3 regions of the Rouxiella sp. WC2420 genome follow, and region 3 is predicted to be linked to each of the others. Evidence: predicted binding sites of a transcription regulator. Region 3 holds the regulator's gene; each other region holds the start of a gene.
The links. The regulator PhoB, encoded in region 3, activates phosphate uptake and scavenging genes when phosphate is short. The targets are predictions, from matches to a motif close to CTGTCATAAAACTGNCNNAT.
Positions count from the first base shown of each region.

Region 1 (7,801 bases), 1.2 Mb from region 3:
GATGCCCTGATGGCTCTGGTATTGACGCCGGAAAGACTCGAATTGCGTAAGCGCGATGAACCCAAGCTGGGCGCGATATTCGTCGATTTTGTTGGCGGCACCATGGGCCATCGTCGTCGTTTTGGCGGCGGCCGTGGTGAAGCGGTGGCAAAGGCGGTCGGTATCAAGGGCAGTTATTTGCCGGATGTAGTCGATGCCACGGCCGGACTGGGGCGCGATGCTTTTGTGCTGGCCGCGCTGGGCTGTCGGGTAAGAATGATTGAACGTAATCCGGTGGTTGCGGCTTTGCTTGACGATGGTTTGGCACGAGGTTATCACGATGCGGAAATCGGCCCCTGGTTACAGGAGCGTATGACACTGCTGCACGGCTCAAGTCTTACCGCGCTCAGCGAGATTTCACCGCGCCCGCAGGTGGTTTATCTGGACCCGATGTATCCTCACCGGCAGAAAAGTGCGCTGGTGAAGAAGGAAATGCGAGTATTTCAAGGGTTGGTAGGGGCTGATGAAGATGCTGACGGGCTGCTCGAACCCGCCCGTCGACTGGCAACCAAACGCATTGTGGTTAAACGGCCAGACTACGCGCCGCCAATGGCTGATATTCCCGCGCAGGCTGCTGTCACCACTAAAAGCCACCGTTTTGATATCTATACGCCGCTTTAAGCCTTGCTGCTTTACCCAATAACATGACGGGCTGGCCTTGTGTCAGCCATGAATCAAATATTTCCTGCTGGCGCGATGTCAGCGGGGTATCTGACCAAATCAGGTAATGCTCCATTCCAAAAGCCGACAAATTCGGTTCACTGATTTCACAGCGCACAATCTCGACATTCAAGCCTTCACCGGAAAGCCGTAACGATTCCAGCCACAATTCAAGCGGATCATCGATTTGCATCGGCAGGAGTAAAACCTGCGCGCGCGCTTTTTTGCGTAAAGTGCGCATGATGAAGGTCGCGTACTCCACGATAATGCTGTCCAGCATGCCTCTTTGCTGCAACAGCAGCATTTGCTTGCGGGTGGAAAGAAATGCGCGGATCGGGCGCAAAACCTGATTTACCAGACAACCCAGCGGATATTCGCGGCCAAAACGCCAGATAAGACGCCGCAGCTTAAGCCATTCCCCTTCACCGAGGCAGTGTAAAATTTCTGCCTGAAGTGCATGCCAGCTGCTGTTTTGGCGTAAAACGGTTTCCGAAAATGCACCTTGTGAAACCGGTAGGCTCAGCTGATGGCGGATCTTGGCGATCGGGGTTCCGGCACTGATCTTTCTTACGATCGCATGCAGTCTGGTGAGATCGCCTTCGCTATACCAGCGAGCTCCCTGTTCATCATGATAGGGTTTTATTAGCCCATAGCGTTGCCAGGTTCTGAGTGTGACGGGTAATACTCCGCAAAGTTGGGCGGTAGTTTCAATGTTGTAATGGCGTGGTAAGGGATGGGGATGATTCTTATGAGGTATGCGCGTTTCCATAGGCTAACAAATTCCATTTGCTCACAAAGGATTCACTAGCTATAAGTCAAATTTATAGGTTTGTATAGCGGGTTTTAAGTTAAGGTAAATTTAATGAGTCGAAATTTGAGCTAAATCATTTTATGATGTAATAAGCTGATACGAGGCGGATAAATAGTATCCCGCCTCGTTTGAGACCGATGCTTTTATTCTGCCGCTTCTTCAGGATCGCGCAGCGGAACAATTAGCATATCGATATGTACGGTATTAATTAGCTGGCGCGCCGATGACATAAGTTTGCTCCAGAAATCCTGATGATGACCACACAGCACTAAGTCGACGTCGTATTGCTTAATGGCGTCCACCAGTACCTGTGCTAAATCACCACTGCCGCTTAACGTTTCGGCGATCGGATAACCTGCATTACTTGATAGCTCGCTTAACGCATTGTGAGTCTCTTCGGAAATGCGTTTTTGCATATCACCGAGGTTTACGTCGATCAGCCCGGTATAAAGGTCTGAATAATTAACATCGACGTGGATAAGAGACACTTTGGCATTGTATGGACGTGCGAGGGAGACTGCTTTCTCTACCAGCACTTTACTCTCTGGGGAAAGGTCTACCGCAATAAGAATATGTTTATAAGCCATAAGAAACTCCTTCCATAAGTCATTAAACGTTTGTTCGGATTATGTGTGTGCCATCCTGACACTGCCGCATAAAGTAATCATCACATAAACTATTGTAATCATAACAACAGGCTGAAAACCTTGCATACCTCAAGTATAGCGCTAAAAACACGATCAGAATGTCTTCATTAATCAGCATAATGTTTTAAATCACGTTGTTTGCAGAGAATTTCATTGAGAAAAATGATTTTTTTGCTCCCCGATTTTTATTTCATTTCCTACACTCAATAATAAGCGGGAGTGCAATATTTCGTCTCTTCACGCAAGTGATGCAAACGCTGAGGTGGCTAGCCCGGAAAGGGTCTGGGGGGCGGGCAAACAATTGCCCTGGGTATCAAGCAAAAAGCAGAGAGTTACGGCGGAAAGCACTCAGCCTGGTTTCGCTGAGTTTGATGCCGCCTTAAGGGGGAACCATGATCAGTCCCATTGCGCTATTTTGGGCTTTATGTGTGGTATGTGTTGTGAATATGCTGCGTTACTACTCTTCTCTGCGTGCCTTGCTGGTGGTATTACGCGGATGCGATCCGCTGCTTTATCAATATGTCGACGGCGGAGGATTCTTTACAGCACACGGACAGCCGAGCAAGCAAATACGCCTGGTGCGTTATATTTACGCTCAGCGCTATGTTGATCACCACGACCCCGAATTTATCCGTCGCTGTGAAAGGGTACGAGGTCAGTTTGTACTCACCACGGGATTATGCGGATTAATTCTGATCAGCATGCTGGCAATGCTAATTTGGTACTAATTTCAGGCGGGTTTTTTGAGAGACATACCAAATTGATTAAATGGAAAAAAATAAGGCGGCGCATTCTCATGCACCGCCTTTTTTACTGCTTGGTTTACACTCTTGCCGCCTTGCGACAGCACTGATGGCCGCGTAAAACTTTTATTTAGATCAGTTTAAGTGCCAGCCAGTAAAGCCCACCGGATAACAAGATTGATACCGGCAAAGTGAGTAACCACGCCAGCGCAATATTCTTGATAGTTTTGCTCTGCACGCCACCGCCATCTACGATCATGGTTCCTGCGACCGCAGAAGACAGAACGTGGGTGGTAGAAACAGGCATTCCGGTATAGCTGGCGACACCAATCGACACCGCAGCAGTCACCTGAGCAGATAAACCCTGCCCATAGGTCATTCCTTTTTTACCAATCTTCTCACCGATGGTGGTCGCAACGCGTTTCCAGCCAATCATGGTTCCCAGCGCCAGCGCCAGCGCTACGGCAACGATAATCCAGATAGGCGCGTATTCAACGGTTTCCAGCAGGTCGCCGTGTAAGTCGTTGAGGAAATGCTTATCTGCTGGGCTGGTATCGCTCAGCTTGGCGGTCTTGTCGGCAGTGTCGGCAATACACATCAGCATACGACGCATCTGGCTACGCTGTTCTGGCGCCAGGTCAGCGTAACTTTGCAGGTTAGTCATCATCGCCTGAGAGCGAGTAATCGCTTCCATCGCCAGGCTGTCGTTGCAATGGAACTCAACGGTAGCATGGTCGCTGGTGGCAGCTGGAGCAGGCACCAAAGGTGTCAACGCCACGACTTCCGGCAAAGCCTTGTTGTGTTGCTGATAATACTGTTGCAGGTGCGTCACGGCATCACGAGTACGAGTGATGTCATAACCGGTGGCATTCATATTAAGTACGAATCCAGCGGGTGCAACGCCTATTAAAACCAGCATAATCAGACCAATGCCTTTCTGACCATCGTTCGCACCGTGGGAGAAACTTACCCCGATAGCAGAAACGATTAAGCCGATGCGCGTCCAGAATGGCGGCTTTTTCTTGCCGTCTTTCTTCTCGCGTTCAGCCGGAGTCAGGTGCATACGCCTGCGCTTTTTACTTCCACTCCAGTAGCGGCGGAGCAGGAAAATCAAGCTTCCGGCCATAATCATCCCCACCAGTGGCGAGATAATCAGTGACAGGAAAATGCTAATCATTTTAGGAATGTTTAGGGCATCAATAACTGAACTGTGAGTCAAAAGCGCGTTGGTCAGACCTACGCCGATAATGGCTCCGATGAGCGTGTGAGAGCTGGACGCCGGAAGGCCGAAATACCAGGTTCCAAGGTTCCAGATAATCGCCGCCAACAGCATTGAAAATACCATGGCGAGACCATGTGCGGACCCCACGTTCAATAGCAAATCAGTAGGCAGCAGGTGAACGATGGAATAAGCCACGCTCAAGCCGCCAAGCATGACGCCAAAGAAGTTGAATGCGCCAGCCATCAAAACGGCAAGTTGAGAACGCATGGCGCGCGTATAAATTACAGTCGCCACTGCGTTGGCCGTGTCGTGGAAGCCGTTAATGGCTTCGTAAAACAGAACAAACAGTAACGCGAGTATCAATAACAGGCCGGTATGGAAATCCAACCCGGCGAATAAATGCAGCATAATTGTTACGCCAGTTTGTGGACATGAACGCCGCGCATTATCTGCGAGAACAGGGGGGGTGGAAAAGGAAAATATGACATTTTTTTGACTAAACCTAGACGCAGAATCAATGATATGCAAAGAGCTTGTGAAAAAACAGTTGATTTAGAAGGATTTTTTACCAAGAAATATTTTCTTACAGGCCAAGAATAGTCTTAGGTCTTCTGGATTATCGACGCGTCACAGCTTACAATCTGCCGCGCAATAAGCTGAGTTGAACGCTTTTTGCCCACTGCCAGAGATTTTTTTTACCCCGTATGCGCTATTCAGAGAGGTTTTTGTGGAACAGTACGATGTTGTAGTCATTGGTGCCGGTGCGGCAGGAATGTTTTGCGCAGCACAAGCGGGCCAGGGTGGCTGCAAAGTATTGTTGCTGGATAATGGCAAAAAGCTGGGACGCAAGATCCTGATGTCCGGCGGCGGTCGTTGTAATTTCACTAACCTCTATACCGAACCCGCGGCTTACCTGTCTGAAAATCCGCATTTCTGTAAATCCGCACTGGCGCGTTACACCCAGTGGGATTTCATCGATCTGGTCAATCGTTACGGCATTGCCTGGCATGAAAAAACGCTGGGCCAGCTATTTTGCGACGACTCGGCCCAACAGATCGTGGCCCTGCTTGAGCAGGAATGCCAGAAAGGTAAGGTGACTTTTCGCCTGCGTAGTGAGATTAGCTCAGTGGACAAGGTTGAGTCCGGCTTTGCGCTGACAGTGAATGGTCAAGAAGTAAGCACTCGCTCACTTGTTGTAGCCAGCGGTGGACTTTCCATGCCGGGATTAGGGGCTTCACCTTTTGGCTATCGACTGGCTGAGCAATTCGGGCTTAAAGTTCTGCCAACCCGCGCCGGTCTGGTGCCATTTACTCTGCACAAGCCGTTGCTAGAACATCTGCAGACGCTTTCCGGCGTTTCGGTGCCTGCTGTAATGACAGCGCAGGACGGCACAGTATTCCGTGAAAATATCCTCTTCACCCATCGAGGGCTGTCCGGGCCAGCCGTTTTGCAGCTATCAAGTTACTGGCAACCTGGCGAGTTTGTGAGCGTTAACTTACTTCCTACGCTAGTATTGGCGGACTTCCTGAATCAGCAGCGTCAGGATCATCCGAATCAGAGCCTGAAAAATACTCTTTCGTTGCATTTGCCTAAACGGCTGGTGGAATGTCTGCAAACGCTGGATCAAATCCCTGACGTCACACTGAAGCAGCTTAATCTGCCACAGCAGGCAGCTTTGATTGAGCAATTGCAGAACTGGCAGGTGCAGCCGAACGGGACCGAAGGCTATCGTACCGCCGAAGTCACTATGGGCGGCGTCGACACCCGCGCGCTATCGTCGAAAACCATGGCGGCCAACGGCGTGCCCGGATTGTACTTTATCGGCGAAGTCGTCGACGTCACTGGCTGGCTCGGCGGCTATAACTTCCAATGGGCCTGGAGCTCAGCCTGGGCCTGTGCACAGGATTTAGTAAAGGTATTTGGAGAATAGTTGAGAGCCGATCAAATATTCACCAGGCTCTCAAGGGGAATGACGAATTGCTTATGCAAATTCCTAATCGTCGTAAAAGTTTGATTGCTGTTGCTTCGTCATTCCAGGCTTTAAAAGATTGTTCGGCATCAGACTTATTATTCCAGCAAGCTTTCAAGACTACGATGGATACCGGCAATTTAATTTATTGGCAACCGGTCAAGAATGGCCTGTGCGGTATTTACATCAGTGACCAGAGAATTAATCATCCCCGAACGAACCGCGCCAATAATTCCGGCCGCTTTCTCCGGCGTTGCCGCCACGCCGATGGTCAGCGGCGTGCGGCGCAGCTGTTCAACAGAGGCGGCAATCATGCTTTCTTCTCCTTGCCAATGCAGAATTTCGCCTGACTCAGTGATGTAATGGCGTAATACGTCGCCATTGGCGTGGCTCAGCGCCTGCTCACTCGGCGTTGCGGTGCTGCTTTCGCTAGGTCTTGGCTCGTGAGTCAGGCCGATGCCGACAATCGCCACATCCAGCCTGTCCCAAAGAGAAATAATTTCCTGCACGCTTGGGTCACGCAAGAAAGCTTCGCGCAGCTCTGGGGATGAAATATAAGGTGCGTGGAGAAAATAAGGCGTGCCTTCCATTTGTTCAGCCGCGCGACGGACAAACTCGGTAATCTGAAAATGTGGTGCAGCCTGCTGCATGCCGCCGTTCAACGCGACGGTCAACACACCCGGTAAACGCGGTAGCCCAGCCAACGTCACTTCCCTCACTGCACGTCCCCAGCCAATGCCCAGCACTGACCCTGCGCTCAGCCCGGCCTGTGAAAGCAGCGAGGCCAGCGGAGTACGCAAAGAATCCAGAACATTGTTCGGCGGAGCATCAACCACGTAGGCGTGCTTCAACCCCAGACGCTGCACCAGATCGGCAGTCATGTTTTCCGGAGAAGCTAAACCTATGACTTCTATACGAACTATGCCTGCCGCCCGCGCTTTGTTAAGCAAACGGGAAATGGTCGCCGTTGAGACATCCAGCTTGCGGGCGATCTCGACCTGCGACATGTCTGACTCGTAATGCAGCTTCGCCACCATGTGCATTAATGTGCGCGTTGCTGCAATATCTTGCAAAATTGGCTCTTTCAGCTTGAAATTCCTTTCAGTAATGAATTACACTCAAAGCGTTGGTTGAGGAATTATTGCTCAATAGCCGTGATAAAGCAATGTTCACCAAGGGCGTTAAACCCTTTAAAACCGGCATTGTTCAAGTTTTTCGACCTCTCTGAATCCTCAGGGAAACGACAGAGCGTCCAGTGTAATCGAGATTTTTTAATCTGTAATAAATTTCACGCAAAGGAGAGTTCCATGTCAAAGTTGTCTACTTCAGAATTACGCGGCTACCAGCAAATTTGTGGTCAAAATGGTGCCATGCTGGTTATCGCCTGCGACCAACGTGGTGGCATGCGCACTCTGCTTGCCAGCGATCCTCAGCAGCAAGCTTCTATTTCCGAAAAACAGCTCGGCCTGATTAAAGCCGACATCACGCAGTATCTGGCCAGCAAAGCTTCGTGCGTTCTGGTTGACCCGATTTGCGCCGTACCACAACTGGTTGATGATGGCATTATTGCCCGTGATACTGCGTTGCTAATCGGGCTGGATGCCTCGGGGTGGGATAACTCTCCAGAAGGTTATCGCCTTTCACGTCTGGCAAAAGACGTTGATGCGCGCCGCGTGCGTGAACTGGGTGCCACCGGCGGCAAGATCATGG
Region 1 covers NZ_CP165628.1:223,098-230,898, forward strand. The annotation lists gene rsmJ (16S rRNA (guanine(1516)-N(2))-methyltransferase RsmJ) at 1-660, shown strand, start outside; gene AB3G37_RS01045 (MerR family transcriptional regulator) at 623-1,468, opposite strand; gene uspA (universal stress protein UspA) at 1,654-2,097, opposite strand; gene uspB (universal stress protein UspB) at 2,550-2,885, shown strand; gene pitA (inorganic phosphate transporter PitA) at 3,031-4,530, opposite strand; gene AB3G37_RS01065 (NAD(P)/FAD-dependent oxidoreductase) at 4,850-6,052, shown strand; gene AB3G37_RS01070 (sugar-binding transcriptional regulator) at 6,232-7,164, opposite strand; gene AB3G37_RS01075 (tagatose-bisphosphate aldolase) at 7,399-7,801, shown strand, end outside.
Region 1: the regulator PhoB is predicted to act here: its motif matches at 4,602-4,621, upstream of pitA (inorganic phosphate transporter PitA).

Region 2 (7,801 bases), 790 kb from region 3:
GCCTCTTGAGTCCGCTATTTTTTTGACCTGCATCACAAACTTAAGAATCGCAACCAATAAAAATAAAACATCATTTCATTTTTATTGAATTCACATACCAATACTTCTATGCTTCTCTCATCGACGAAATCAAGCAGTGGTTACTGCTGCGATTAATTCCCCATTGGTTACGATGAAGAGGTTCCGCTATGCAAGTCCGCCAAAGTATTCACAGCGATCACGCCAAACAGCTCGATACCGCAGGATTACGCCGCGAGTTTTTGATCGAGAAAATCTTTGAGAAAGATGCTTACACCCTGACTTACAGTCATATTGACCGCATTATCATCGGCGGTGTAATGCCGGTTCAAAAGGCCGTGACGGTCGGAGATGAAGTCGGTAAACAACTCGGCGTTAGCTACTTCCTTGAACGTCGTGAACTGGGAGTGATCAATATTGGCGGACCCGGACTTATAAAGGTCGACGGAAAAACCTATGAAATTGGCAACCAAGAGGCGCTGTATGTAGGCAAAGGTGCCCGACAGGTTGAGTTCAGCAGCATTGATGCGGCACGCCCGGCCAAGTTCTATTACAACAGTGCGCCTGCACACACTCGTTTCCCGGACAAGAAAATAACGCTGGCAGAAGCTTCGCCTCAAACTCTGGGCGACGCCAGTACCAGCAATCGCCGCACTATCAATAAATTTATCGTTCCCGATGTACTCGAAACTTGCCAGTTAACCATGGGGCTAACCAAGCTCGAGGAAGGCAGCCTGTGGAACACTATGCCTTGCCACACCCACGATCGCCGCATGGAAGTATATTTCTATTTTGATATGGATGACGATACCGCCGTGTTCCACATGATGGGGCAGCCACAGGAAACGCGTCATTTGCTGGTCCACAACGAACAGGCGGTGATTTCTCCAAGCTGGTCGATTCACTCGGGCGTAGGCACCAAGCGTTACACCTTTATCTGGGGCATGGTTGGCGAAAATCAGGTGTTTGATGATATGGACCACGTTGCCGTTAACGCGCTCAGATAAACCTTTTATTAAGCAACGTCAGACAGGATACCGCTATGGTGCTGAACAGCTTTGATCTTCAGGGAAAGGTGGCGATCGTCACCGGCTGCAATACTGGGCTAGGACAAGCCATGGCAATCGGTCTAGCGCAGGCCGGTTGTGACATAGTCGGAGTGAATCGCTCACAACCCATTGAAACTATGGATAAAATACATGCTCTGGGCCGTAGATTTCTTGATTTACGAGCCGATCTGACCAGTATAGAAGCCATACCGCGCCTGCTTGAGACCGCGATCGGTGAGATGGGGCAAATAAATATTCTGGTCAATAACGCTGGAATTATTCGCCGCGAAGATGCGTTGAATTTTTCGGAGCAAGACTGGGATGACGTGATGAACGTCAACAGCAAGACGCTGTTTTTTATGGCTCAGGCCGTTGCTCGACAGTTTATCAAGCAAGGCAGTGGTGGAAAAATCATTAACATCGCCTCAATGCTGTCTTTCCAGGGCGGGATCCGCGTACCCTCTTATACTGCTTCGAAAAGCGCGGTGATGGGTATTACCCGCCTGCTGGCCAATGAATGGGCCAAGCATAAAATCAATGTGAATGCGATTGCGCCCGGTTATATGGTCACCAACAACACCGAGCAACTGCGCGCCGATGAGGATCGTAGCCAGGCTATTCTGGACCGTATTCCGGCCGGGCGCTGGGGCGAACAGCAGGATATCATGGGGCCTGTGGTGTTTCTGGCCTCGGCAGCCTCCGACTATGTCAATGGCTACACTCTAGCCGTTGATGGCGGCTGGCTGGCCAGATAGTGACAAAACGTCACATTACACTGTCACAACGCAACTATTTTTACCTTAGTTATCAATTAATTGACAAATAGTTACAGGGTAACACCTTCCGCAGAAAATCGCTTTCATCTATACTGGATAAAATAACAGTTATTCAGTTCGGATGCATTATGACTGCGGAAGGTCATCTCATTTTTTCCATTGCTTGCGCAGTGTTCGCCAAAAAGGCCCAGCTATCGCCAGAGCTTGCTCATGGTGACTGGTGGCATATTATCCCGGCTTCGCTGCTGACCTCACTACTTCCGGATATCGATCATCCTAAATCTCTGTTAGGGCAACGGCTGCGATGGATTTCACAACCCATAGCACGCATGTTTGGTCATCGTGGATTTACTCACAGTCTTTTGGCAGTTGCCGCCGGAGTGTTTCTGCTTAAAACGCGTCTTCCCCACGACTGGGTAATTCCGATTGATGCACTGCACGGGATGGTGATCGGCTATTTAAGCCATATTTTGGCTGACATGCTCACACCGGCCGGCGTTCCGCTGCTGTGGCCCTGCCGATGGCGCTTTCGTCTACCATTGATTAGCAGCCAAAAAGGCAACCAGCTGGAACGAATGTTTTGTCTGATTATGGTTGGACTGACGCTGTTTTGGCCTAACTGGTCGCCCATCATTGATGCAATCAACCCGCATGGCCTAAGTTTTATTTTGAAGTATTTAACTTAAATTGAAGAATTTAAATTAAGTCCGCCAAAAATTCCGGCCAAGTTTATGGACACGCTTATTAATCCCGTTTGGACTAAATTAAAAAGCATGCAACCTCCATCAGTGATAGTCGCGGTAATCGACAAGAACAGCTGTTTTCGCAGCCGGGATTCATGCATAGCCTGAATTTCCGCAGTAGAGCCTGTCCAATAAAACTTCTCCAATACATTGTGCCTACCAATCAATTGGTTGCATATAACCAAAAGAAATAATGAATTCTTTTTGGTTATAATGTTGCACCTTTGCAGTCTGCTATTCTACGCCCATCGTTACATCCTGAAATGTTGCTCTTTGCGCGGCATCATCAAAACATTTTTCATAAGTTTTCTCTGGAGCTTTGGGTATGAATCTTCCGCTGGTATTAAACGTGGTGGTTTTTGTTGCCCTCCTTTTGCTGTTGGCTAAATCAAGCCGTTCGCAATGGAGTTTGGCAAAGAAGGTTCTCGTAGGCCTGTTGGTCGGCGTAGTCTTCGGTCTGGCATTACAGCTAATCTATGGTCCCGACAGCGCTGTTTTGAAGAACTCTATCCCGTGGTTCAATATTGTTGGTAACGGCTATGTCCAGCTATTGCAAATGATTGTGATGCCGCTGGTGTTTGTGTCAATTCTTAGCGCCGTTGCTCGTCTGCATAATGCGTCTTCATTGGGTAAAATCAGTTTCCTGACGATTGGTACACTGCTGTTTACCACGCTGATTGCCGCTTTAGTGGGTGTATTCGTGACCAAACTGTTCGGCCTGACGGCTGAAGGACTGGTACAAGGCACCCAGGAAACCGCGCGTCTGGCGGCTCTGCAAACCAACTACGTGGGCAAAGTTGCCGATTTGACCGTACCGCAAATGGTGCTGTCATTTATTCCGAAAAATCCGTTTGCAGATTTGACCGGCGCAAGCCCGACGTCGATCATTAGCGTGGTGATTTTCTCTGCTTTTGTGGGCGTAGCGGCGCTGCAGCTGGTGAAGGATGACGCCGAAAAAGGACCTAAAGTTCTGGCCTTTATCGAGATTATGCAATCTTGGGTGATGAAGCTGGTACGCCTGGTCATGAAGTTAACCCCTTACGGCGTGATGGCGCTGATGACCAAAGTGGTTGCTGGTTCGAATATCCACGACATCATCAAGCTGGGCAGTTTCGTTGTGGCGTCATACCTCGGACTGGCGATTATGTTTGCGGTTCACGCCCTGCTGCTGTCGTTTACCGGTGTGAATCCTGCCAAGTTCTTCCGCAAGGTTTGGCCGGTGTTGTCTTTTGCCTTCACCAGCCGTTCCAGCGCGGCCACTATCCCGCTAAGCGTAGAAGCGCAAACTCGTCGTTTAGGTATTCCTGAATCAATCGCAAGTTTCGCGGCTTCGTTTGGCGCCACCATCGGCCAAAACGGCTGTGCCGGTCTTTATCCGACCATGCTGGCGGTAATGGTTGCTCCTACCGTGGGCATCAATCCGTTTGAGCCAATGTGGATTGCAACGCTGGTTGGCATTGTCACTCTTAGCTCTGCTGGCGTGGCAGGCGTAGGCGGCGGTGCAACCTTTGCTGCGCTGATTGTTCTGCCCGCCATGGGTCTACCGGTTACGCTGGTCGCGTTGCTGATTTCCATCGAACCCTTGATCGACATGGGGCGCACCGCGCTAAACGTTAGCGGTTCAATGACCGCTGGCACTATTACCAGTCAACTGCTTAAACTCACCGATAAAAAAGTGATGGATGAAGAAGAGCACGCCGAACTGGCACACCGCTAATATCATCCCCGGAAATGCAAAAAAGGCGAAGCTGATGGGCTTCGCCTTTCTTTATATATCAAGCTGAAAGTCAGAACGGGTACTGATGAAAGCCCATCTGTTCGGAAATATTACGCGCGGCAGTGTGCAGCATCGCTACATAATCTTTCTTACTTTCTTCAGAAAAACGAATAGTAGGGAAAGAAATACTCAGCCCGGCAATCACTACGCCAAAACGGTCAAAAACCGGAACGGCGATACAGCGCAATCCTTGCTCTTGCTCTTCAATATCCTCGCCATAACCTTGCTCGCGGACTTTCTCCAACACTTTGACCAGGCTCGGCGCATCGGCAATAGTATTATCGGTGCTGCGTGTGAACTGAATCCCGGCTAACAGTGCCTCAACATCATTATGTTCACCCCATGCCAGCAGGACCTTGCCAATTGCAGTGCTGTGCAATGGATTACGGCGACCAATGCGCGAATGCATGCGCAGGTTATACATCGAGTCAATTTTATGGATGTAAACAATGCCGTCTTCGTCCAACGCGCCAAGGTGAATGGTCTCGCGCGTTAAACGCGAAATCTCACGCATCTGAATATCGGCGCTGCGGATCAGATCGACGTTTTGCAACGCCTTGGCACCCAGCTCAAACAGTTTCAGCGTCAGGGTATACTTCTCTGACTCCCCTTCCTGATCGACATAACCTAATGACTTCATCGTCTGCAGGAAACGATAAACAGTGCTTTTCGACATCATTACGCGCTGCGAAAGCTCGGTGATGCCTATCTCGCGCTCGTCGCCCAAAGCCTGCAAAATACCAAACACTTTCAACACCGATGAGACAGAATCGGGCTGCTTATCAAGGTCTGCGATAGCCATAGTTTTACCTGTCATGAGATTGTTTTATGCATTATTTCATAAATAATGGGCAGATACTTTTTTTGTTTCATAAAAAATGGAACAGCATTTCTATGAGAATGAACCATGCAAAAGGGGTTTGTGATAAAAATGTTAACTCCTGTTACAATTAATTAAGTTGTTACACGCCGCCGCGCTTCAGACGCAGACTAGTTAGCGTGATAATATTACCCACTCTTATAAGCACAATGCTGACAATCAAACATGACAACCACGGTTATTGACGGACTTCCTATACCTCAACGCTATGGGGCAATCCTTACTATTGCATTGGGGATCACTGTTTCGGTGCTCGACGGGGCCATTGCAAATGTGGCGCTTCCCACGATTGCACAAGATCTTCACGCTAGCCCTGCTTCCTCGATTTGGATAGTCAACGCCTACCAATTGGCGATTACCATTTCGCTGCTTTCGCTTTCATCACTGGGCGAGATATTCGGTTATCGCCGTATCTATATGATTGGGCTGGTGCTATTTAGTTTTACCTCTTTGGCCTGCGCGATGTCTGACTCACTGATGACGCTAACGGTGGCGAGGGTATTACAGGGGTTTGGTGCGGCTTGTATCATGAGCGTCAATGTAGCGCTGGTGAGAATCATTTATCCACAACGCTTTCTCGGACGCGGAATGGGCATCAACGCGCTGATTGTGGCCGTGTCTTCTGCTGCCGGCCCTACTGTCGCCGCGGCTATCCTTTCTTTCGCCAACTGGCCATGGCTGTTCGCAATCAACCTGCCAATCGGCCTGATTGCCTTTTGTATGGGCCTGAAGTTTTTGCCGGGCAATAGTTCGAAAGCCATTGGCCGCAAATTCGATTTTATCAGCAGCATGATGAATGCCCTGACTTTCGGGCTGTTAATCAGCGCAATAAGTGGCTATGCACAAGGCCTTGATCACCGGCTGATCCTTGGCGAGGTGGTTGCCTTGGTAGTTATCGGCTGGTTCTTTATTCGTCGTCAGCTAACCAAAAGCTCGCCGCTGCTGCCGGTCGACTTGCTGCGTATTCCGATTTTCACTATGTCTATCTGCACCTCAATGTGTTCTTTTGCAGCGCAAATGCTGGCATTCGTTTCGCTGCCATTCTTTTTGCAAAACACTCTGGGGCTAGACGCGGTTTCCACGGGTCTCTTGCTGACGCCATGGCCGCTGGCGACCATGGTGATGGCACCTATTTCCGGGCGTTTAGTTGAGCGTTTCCATCCGGGAATTCTGGGCGGCGTAGGACTGGTCGTTTTCTCAATCGGCCTGTATTCTCTGGCCTTGCTGCCTGAACACCCTTCTCATCTGAATATTATCTGGCGGATGATAGTGTGCGGAGCGGGCTTTGGCCTGTTTCAGTCGCCTAATAACCACACCATTGTTTCTTCTGCCCCGCGCAGCCGCAGCGGCGGTGCCAGCGGGATGCTTGGTACTGCCAGACTGTTGGGACAAACTACCGGTGCAGCCATGGTTGCGCTGATGTTTAACCTGTTTAGCGCCAGCGGGACACACGCCTCGCTAATCCTGGCCGGTACGTTGGCGTTGGCCGGTGCGGTTGTCAGCATGCTGCGGATGACACAAAAACTGGTCGAACAGCAAAAAGCTTAATTTTCGTTTGATAGTCAGCAGCAAAAAGGCCCGGCAATCAATGCCGGGCCTTTGTAATTTTAAACAGCGATTATTTAATGTATTCCCCACTACGCAGTGCTTCAATGCGTTTATCAAGCGGCGGGTGTGACATAAACAGTTCGCTAAAGGTTTTAGATTTACCGTTAATGCACAGGGCCATCATACTGCCCGCTTCCTGCGGTTCATGACTGGTTTTCAGTCGTTGCAACGCGGCGATCATCTTCTCGCGTCCGACCAACTTGGCAGAACCGGCATCAGCGTAAAACTCGCGATGACGAGAGAACCACATAGTGATGATACTGGCAACAATACCGAACACCAGTTCAAGCACCATTGAAACTGCAAAATAAACCAGCGGATTACCGTTGCTGTTGTTTTCGCCTTCACGATCGCCAGACATAAAACCGGCGGCGATCTGCGCGAGAATACGTGAAATAAAGATCACAAAGGTGTTCACAATACCCTGAATCAGGGTCATGGTCACCATATCCCCGTTGGAAATGTGGCTGATTTCGTGGGCGATAACGGCTTCTGCCTCGTCCTGACTCATGCTTTGCAAAAGGCCGGTGCTGACCGCAACCAGTGACGCATCGCGGCGCGCGCCGGTGGCAAAGGCGTTAATGTCGGGAGCATGATAAATCGCAACCTGCGGCATCTTGATCCCTGCCTGCTGGGACTGGCGGCTTACTACATTCATCAACCAGCGTTCGGTTTCGTTACGCGGCTGCTCAATCACTTCCCCACCTACCGAGCGCAACGCCATCCATTTTGACATCAGCAAAGAAACAAACGCACCACCAAAGCCGAAAAGACCAGCCATGATCATCAGCCCCATTACGCTGCTAGAACGAATGCCTGTCAGGCTGAGTACCAGCCCGAAAACCACCATGACTGCCAGGTTAGTCATCAGGAACAACGCTATACGCATCATAAAATTAATACTTCCTCATTGTTGTTTTCGTTGTCGAACAGATTATCCCGAGATTCAA
Region 2 covers NZ_CP165628.1:3,477,345-3,485,145, forward strand. The annotation lists gene kduI (5-dehydro-4-deoxy-D-glucuronate isomerase) at 189-1,025, shown strand; gene kduD (2-dehydro-3-deoxy-D-gluconate 5-dehydrogenase KduD) at 1,061-1,822, shown strand; gene AB3G37_RS16065 (metal-dependent hydrolase) at 1,972-2,529, shown strand; gene AB3G37_RS16070 (L-cystine transporter) at 2,912-4,303, shown strand; gene kdgR (DNA-binding transcriptional regulator KdgR) at 4,374-5,165, opposite strand; gene AB3G37_RS16080 (MFS transporter) at 5,409-6,791, shown strand; gene htpX (protease HtpX) at 6,862-7,743, opposite strand.
Region 2: the regulator PhoB is predicted to act here: its motif matches at 5,174-5,193, upstream of kdgR (DNA-binding transcriptional regulator KdgR).

Region 3 (7,801 bases):
TACACAGGTAAGTGACTGGGGTGAACGAGGGAGGCGAACGCCGCTATAGCTCGAAAAATCAAGCTTTTACCAAAGCGAAGAGATTTCGAGTTAGAGCAAGGCAGCAACCGAGTTCATCCCCAGGAGCTTACACAGGTAAGTGACTGGGGTGAGCGAGGGAGGCGAACGTCGCTGTAGCCCGAAAGATCAAGCTTTTACCAAATGCGTTCAGCCAGATCGACAACTAACTTGAGTTTGTCCCACTGCTGCTTGTCGCTGAGACTATTGCCTTCTTCGGTGGACGCAAAACCACACTGCGGGCTTAGGCAGATCTGGTTGATATTCAAGAACTCAGCCGCTTCGGCGAGTCGCGCCTCCACGTCTTTTGCCAATTCAAGATCGCCGGTTTTAGTGGTAATCAGGCCCAGAACTGCCTGCTGCTGGCCGGGCTTGATGAAGCGCAGTGGCTCGAAACCGCCGGCACGCTGGTTGTCATATTCCAGGAAGAAACGGTCGATATTTACAGTACCGAACAGGATCTCTGCCACAGGCTCGTAGCCGCCTTCTGAAATCCAGGTTGAACGGAAGTTACCGCGGCACACGTGCAGACCGATGATTAGGTCTTCCGGCTTGCCTTCGATAGCCTGATTCAGCACCCGAGCGTAGGTTTTCGCCAGCTCTTCCGGATTATCGCCACGGGCAATGATCTGCTTTTTCTGGTCTTCTGAGCACAGGTACGCCCAAACGGTGTCATCCAGTTGCAGGTAACGACAACCGGCGGCGTAAAACGCCTGGATAGCGTCGCGGTAAACTTGAGCTAAATCGTTGAAAAAGTCTTCCTGATTTGGATACACGCCTTTAACCGCATCACGGTTGAAACGGAAGTGCATCACGCTTGGGCTAGGGATAGTCATTTTAGCTACCGCATCGCCACTGATGCTTTTCAGAAAGCTGAAATGTTCAATCATCGGGTGATCGCCAAAGGCAATCTTATCAACCACTTTGATACTGCGAGATTTGGTCTGCACGCCGTTGAACTGAATGCCCTGCTCTGCATCATAACCTTCAACGCCCTGCAGACCCTCGAAGAAGTCAAAGTGCCACCACGCGCGGCGGAATTCACCATCAGTGACCACTTGCAAACCGGCTTCGCGCTGCTGCTCAACCACGCGGCGAATTTCGCTGTCTTCAACCGCACGCAGCTGCTGAGCATCGATTTCACCGGCTTTAAACTGCTGACGTGCTTGCTTTAGCGCTTCTGGACGCAAAAAGCTACCAACGACTTCGGCGCGATAAATTGGGTTTGATACTGACATTATGAACTCCTGGCAAAAGCCCCGACGAACCTGTCGCCGTGACATTGATTAATGGGTAGCACGACATCCCGGAGATTAGTTAACAATGTTAATAATACCGAGAAGTTACATTAGACATCTGGATGTCTAAACGGCTTTAAATCTATGCTGCCATGAATAGTGTTCATCACCAAACGAGGAATTCTCACATCACATGAAATAAATTCATGATCGGGCGTCACAATTTCACGTTGCCCAAAGTGTGAACTGATTAAATAAGATTAAAACGGACCATCGCTGATCCGTTTATCGTGAAGATTTAATGCTTAACGCGGTGATGGTGAGGCAATTGAGGAGCATCGACAATCAGTCGATAAGGCAATGTGAATAGAAACCGCGTCCCTACCCCGACTTCGCTTTCTATATCCAACTTTGAATGATGATGACTGAGCGCATGTTTGACGATAGCCAGCCCCAGCCCGCTGCCACCGGTCTGCCGTGAACGCGCCTTGTCTACACGATAGAAACGCTCGGTCAGCCGGGGAATATGCTGTGGTGCAATGCCCGGGCCGTTATCGCTGACCTGAAACTGTGCGCCCTGCGCGGTCTGCTGCCAGCTAACTTCAATGCGCGTGCCCGCTGGCGTGTGATTGACCGAGTTATACACTAGATTCGAAACCGCACTGCGCAGCTGCTCGTCGTTGCCATAAACTTTAAGCTGTTCATTGATTTTGAATACAATTTCATGGCGACCATTGCTTAGCGTCTGCACCTCGCGCTCCAGCATGCCCAACATTCCTGGCATGTCGACTTTCTCCTGCAAATCAATGTTGGTTGCCGCCTCGATACGCGATAAAGTCAGCAACTGTTTAACCAGCCCGTCCATGCGCCGCGTCTGTTCCTGCATAGTATCCAGCGCTTTACTGCGGAACGGCTCCTTCAGCGCCTCGTCGTCCATCATCTCAAGATACCCTTGCAACACTGTCAGCGGTGTGCGCAGTTCATGGCTGACATTGGCAAAGAAGTTTCGACGAGCGCCTTCCAGCTGGCGCATCTGGGTGACATCACGCGCCACAATCAATAGCTGCCCTTCCGAATACGGCATGACTCGAAATTCAACGTAGTGATTGTTATTAAGGTGCAAGTTAAGCGGACGGGTAAAGTCGCGGCTCTGGATCCAGACGCGTAGTTCGGGATAACGCAGCAGGTTAAACAGGTGTTGGCCGTTGTCTTCCGGCCAGCGGAAACCAAGCAGTTCCTGTGCCAGGCCGTTGCACCAGAAGATATTGCCTTCTTCCGTCGTCAGTACCACGGCGTCAGGGAGGGATTCAGCTCCGCTGCGGAAGCGTTTAATCAGCAGCGCCAGTTCGCGCCTTCTGCGCCGGTTACGCATCTGCATCTGATTAAGGCCATAAAATAGCGGTTCCCAGCTCCATAATCCGCTGGGAGGAGTAATACTTCGGTCAAGCCACAGCCAGTGTGAAAGTTTAAGCTGATTAAAATAATTCCAGCCCAGAGCCGCCACTAAAGAAGCCAGCAATAACCAGGGCAAATAGCCAATAAAAATGGCTAATATCAGCGCCGGACAGCAAAACATAAATAATTCGCCGGCCAGCCGACTCCACGATAATCGTTCTAGCACACAGTATCTCCGCTGTGAGTGAAAGATATAACATCATCAATTCATACCCAATATATTTCACGATGCCCGTAAAGGTGCAACGTGAAATAGCTGAGGTATTAATTAATAGCGGGTTGAGAATCTATAACCCGTTCCACGCACCGTTTGGATCATACGGTCATGACCGCTGGTTTCCAGTGCTTTGCGCAGGCGGCGGATATGTACATCCACTGTACGATCCTCGACGTATACGTTAGTGCCCCAGACGTTATTGAGCAACTGTTCACGGCTGTAAACGCGCTCGGAATGGGTCATAAAGAAGTGTAGAAGCTTGAATTCGGTAGGCCCCATGTCCAGCGCAAGCTCGTTGGCCATCACACGGTGCGAGGATGGATCCAAGCTTAACCCTTTCATATCAATAACTTCTTCGACCGCCATTGGTGAGATACGACGCATAACTGCTTTAATGCGCGCCACTAACTCTTTAGGCGAAAACGGCTTGGTAATATAGTCATCCGCGCCAACTTCCAGCCCGCGAACGCGGTCTTCTTCTTCGCCACGGGCGGTCAGCATCATCACCGGAATATCGCGGGTCAGCGCTTCGCGTTTTAGATGTTTAATAAACTGAATTCCGGATCCACCGGGCAACATCCAATCGAGTAAAATTAATTCCGGGTAAGGTTCAATCAAACGATTGACCGCCGAATCGAAATCTTCAGCCTCAATGGCTTGATAACCATTTTGCTCAAGCACAAAACAAACCATTTCACGGATCGGTGCTTCATCTTCCACAACTAATATGCGTCTAGCCATTTTGATAGCCTGCCAAATAAGTTAGCGAACTTAATTTTGATTTCGGGCGCCATTATGCGTCAGTTTTGTGACAGATTTATGAAAAACAATTTCGAGTGTAATTAAGTGTAGCCAAGCCGTCATATTAAGTTCAGGCACATGACATGGTTATGATTTTTCGGGGACAGAGAAGGTCGTGGGCGTTTATACTTGCCGCCTGTTACAGCCACCGCGAGACCCCCATGCGACTGATTCACACCTCTGACTGGCATCTCGGCCAGTACTTTTTTACCAAAAGCCGTGCGCCTGAACATCAGGCTTTTCTTGACTGGCTAATCGGACAGGTTGAACAGCATCAGGTCGATGCGGTGATTGTCGCGGGGGATATTTTCGATACCGGCTCGCCGCCAAGCTATGCGCGCGAACTGTATAACCGCTTTGTGGTGAACTTACAGCAGACAGGCTGCCAGCTGATTGTGCTGGCGGGAAACCATGACTCAGTCGCTACGCTGAACGAATCTCGCGAGCTGCTTTCCTGCCTCAATACTCAGGTGATCGCGACTGTCGGTGAGGATATTTCTCGCCAGGTGATTACCCTGAAAAACCGCGAGGGTCAGCCGGGGGCAATACTTTGTGCAATCCCGTTTTTACGCCCGCGCGATCTGCTGGCTAGTCAGGCAGGGCAATCCGGTAGCGAAAAACAGCTTGCATTACAAGAAGCTATCGCCGGACATTATTCAGCGCTTTATCAGGCAGCCTGCGATCATCGCCAGCATCTCGGCGTGGCGGTGCCGATTATCGCTACCGGCCATCTGACCACTGTCGGTGTAACCACTTCCGACTCGGTGCGAGACATTTATATCGGTACCTTAGACGCCTTCCCCGCTCAGGCCTTCCCGCCGGTAGATTACGTGGCGTTGGGGCACATTCACAAAGCGCAGAAAATCGCCAGGACCGAGCATATTCGCTACAGCGGCTCGCCAATCCCCCTGAGTTTTGACGAAGCCAGCAATGAAAAAAGCGTTTATCTGCTGGATTACACCGCCGATCAACTTAACAGTATTGAAACATTGGCGATCCCGCGCTCTCAGCCGATGGAAATCATTAAGGGCACACTGGCCGAGATTGAAAAACAGCTGCAGTCCTATGAAAAAAATCAGGAAACGCTGCCGGTTTGGCTCGATATTGAAGTCGCGACGCAGGATTATCTCAGCGATATCCAACGGCGTATCCAGCAGCTTACCGATCCGTTGCCGGTGGAGGTCGTGCTACTTCGGCGCAGTAAAGAGCAGCGTCTGAGCGGTCTGTTACAGCAAGAGAAAGAAACGTTGAAAGAGCTTAGCGTCAGCGAAGTGTTTGAACGCCGACTGGCGCAGGAAAATACCCCTGAAGAGGGCCGCCAGCAGCGGATACGCACCCTGTTCTCGCAGGTGCTGGAACAGGTCGAAAACGGCCATTCTGCCGGAGAAACCAGCCAGTGAAGATCCTGTCATTACGATTAAAAAATATCAATTCACTGGAAGGTGAATGGAAAATTGATTTCACCGCCGAACCCTTCGCCAGTAATGGACTTTTTGCTATTACTGGCGCAACCGGGGCCGGTAAAACCACCCTACTCGACGCAATTTGCCTGGCGCTGTATCACCAAACGCCGCGCCTGGATGTGTCTCCGAGCCAGAACGAATTGATGACCCGCCATACCGCAGAATCGCTGGCCGAGGTCGAGTTTGAGGTTAAGGGCGTAGGCTATCGCGCCTTCTGGAGCCAGCGCCGGGCGGGTAACTCGCCAACCGGTAATTTGCAGGCACCAAAGGTCGAGCTGGCACAACTGGCCGACGGCAAAATTCTCGCCGACAAAGTACGCGATAAGCTTCCGGCGATTGCCGAGCTGACGGGGCTGGATTTTGGCCGTTTTACCAAATCGATGATGCTCTCTCAGGGGCAGTTTGCCGCCTTCCTTAACGCCAGGGCCAACGAACGAGCCGAACTGCTGGAAGAGCTGACCGGCACCGAGATTTATGGACGACTGTCTGCACAGGTATTCGATCGTCATAAACAGGCGAAGATCGACCTCGATCTGCTGCACCAGCGCGCCGCCGGTATTGAATTACTCAGCGAGGAACAACGCCAACTGCTCGAACAAGAATTAACTCAGCTGGGATTGCAGGAAACCACGCTCAGCCAGCAAACAGTGGAACAACAGCAAGGTCTAAACTGGCTGCAACAGTGGAAAAACATTCAGCAAAAACAGCAACAATACCAACAACAGCTTGTCGATGCCGAAAGTCAGGCGCAACAGGCCGAGCCGCAATTAAAGCAGCTGGCGCGCAGCGAACCGGCGGAAAAGCTTCGCCCGTTGTTAAAAGATCGCCAGCGCTATCAACAGCAGCAGGCTGATTTACAGCGGCAGCTAACGCAGCTCGGTGAGCAGCAGCAACAGTTGCAACATTCCAAAACCCCTTTAAATGAGGCTCTGGAAAAAGCGCTGCATCATCAGCAGCAACAGGCCGCCGAACAACTGCGGCTAGAGAAGCTAATCGAGGAGCAAGTCCAGCCGCTGGACAGCAAAATCCATCATTTGCAGGAAAAGCTGAGCGACGATCGGCAAAGGCATCTTAAACAGCAAAACCAGCAGCGGGAATTGGCTGAAGAGCTACAAAAATTGGCTAGCGAGCAAACTGCCTCGGCGCAAAGAAATCAGCAATTTCAGGCTAAAGAGGCCGAACTTGTTGCACAGTTGAATAGCCAAACGCAGCAGCAAAGCGCGCTGGAAGCACAGTCGCCGCAGACCGCTTTACGCAGTCAACATTCGGAACTGGTCGGACTGCGCCCCGTTCGCCAGCAACTCTCCACCCTTCAGCCGCTGTTTCAGCAAGTATCCCAGCGGATTAGCCAGCAGCATCTGGAATTTGACGCACGCGAGGGAGAGCTGCTCGAGGCTGAAAAAAATCTTAACCAGACGCGTGAAAAGTACAAGCAGCAAAAACAGCATCTGAACGATGTCGAAAAACTGCTGGCGCAGGAGCAGCTGATTGTCAGTCTTGAAGCAGAACGCTCTCGCCTGCAAACCGGTCAGCCTTGCCCGCTGTGCGGTTCGACGACACATCCGGCTATCGAATCCTATCAGGCCGTCAGTCCGTCCGAGACCGCGCTGCGGGTGCAGCACATGCGTGAAGAAACTGAAAAGTTGCATACCAATGGCACACAGTTACGGACTCGTACCGAAGGATTAAAAGAACAGCAACAACGGCTGCAAACTGCGCTGCAACAAGATCAAAAACAGCAAGCGGGATATCTCGAACAGTGGCAACAGGCCTGTGGACAGCTTTCATTAGGTTTCACCTTGCAAGACAGCGAGGCGCTGCAAAACTGGCTGCAAGAATCTGAACAGCAAGAGCAGCGCTGCCAGCAGCTTATCCGCCAGCACGATGAGGCCGCTCAGGCAGTCCAGAAAGCCAAAGAAACGCTTTATGCGGCGCAGGCTGAACAGAATCACTTGCAACAGCAGGTAGTAATTCAAAACGAGCGCAGTCTCACGCTGCATAAACAGCACAGTGAGTGTCGGCAACTGGTGGAACAGCAGGCAAAACTGTTAGCCGAAAGTGAGCAATTACTTACTCAGCAGCGCAGCTCTCGCATTGAACTGTTTGGTGATCGACAGGTGGCACAGGTTCGTGAACAGCTGCGCCAACAGCTGCAAATGGCTGAGCAAACACGTCAACAAGCCTATGAAAAATTGCAGACGGTGCAGCAGCAGCTCGACCAGCTCGGCGGTCAACTGGTCACCCTGCATCACAGTCACAAGCTGGGCGAAACTGATTTACATCAGGCTGAGCTGGCCTGGTTACAGGCGCTGCAAAACAGTGATTTCAACGATGAGCAGGCAGTGATTGATGCATTAATCGAAGAGACCCTACGCCAGCAGCTGCAACAACTTAAAGAAAGCGTGCAGCGACAGCTGACCCAGAGCAAAATTCTGCTGCAACAGGCCAGCGAGCAGTTGGAACAACATCTACAATCACGCCCGGCCGGGCTCAACGAGCATACAAGTCATGTCGAAACGCTCGCCGAACAGATCGCCGCACTCAACGTCCAGCTGAGGACGCTACAACAG
Region 3 covers NZ_CP165628.1:4,265,285-4,273,085, forward strand. The annotation lists gene AB3G37_RS19775 (cobalamin-independent methionine synthase II family protein) at 195-1,295, opposite strand; gene phoR (phosphate regulon sensor histidine kinase PhoR) at 1,594-2,916, opposite strand; gene phoB (phosphate response regulator transcription factor PhoB) at 3,019-3,708, opposite strand; gene sbcD (exonuclease subunit SbcD) at 3,930-5,168, shown strand; gene sbcC (exonuclease subunit SbcC) at 5,165-7,801, shown strand, end outside.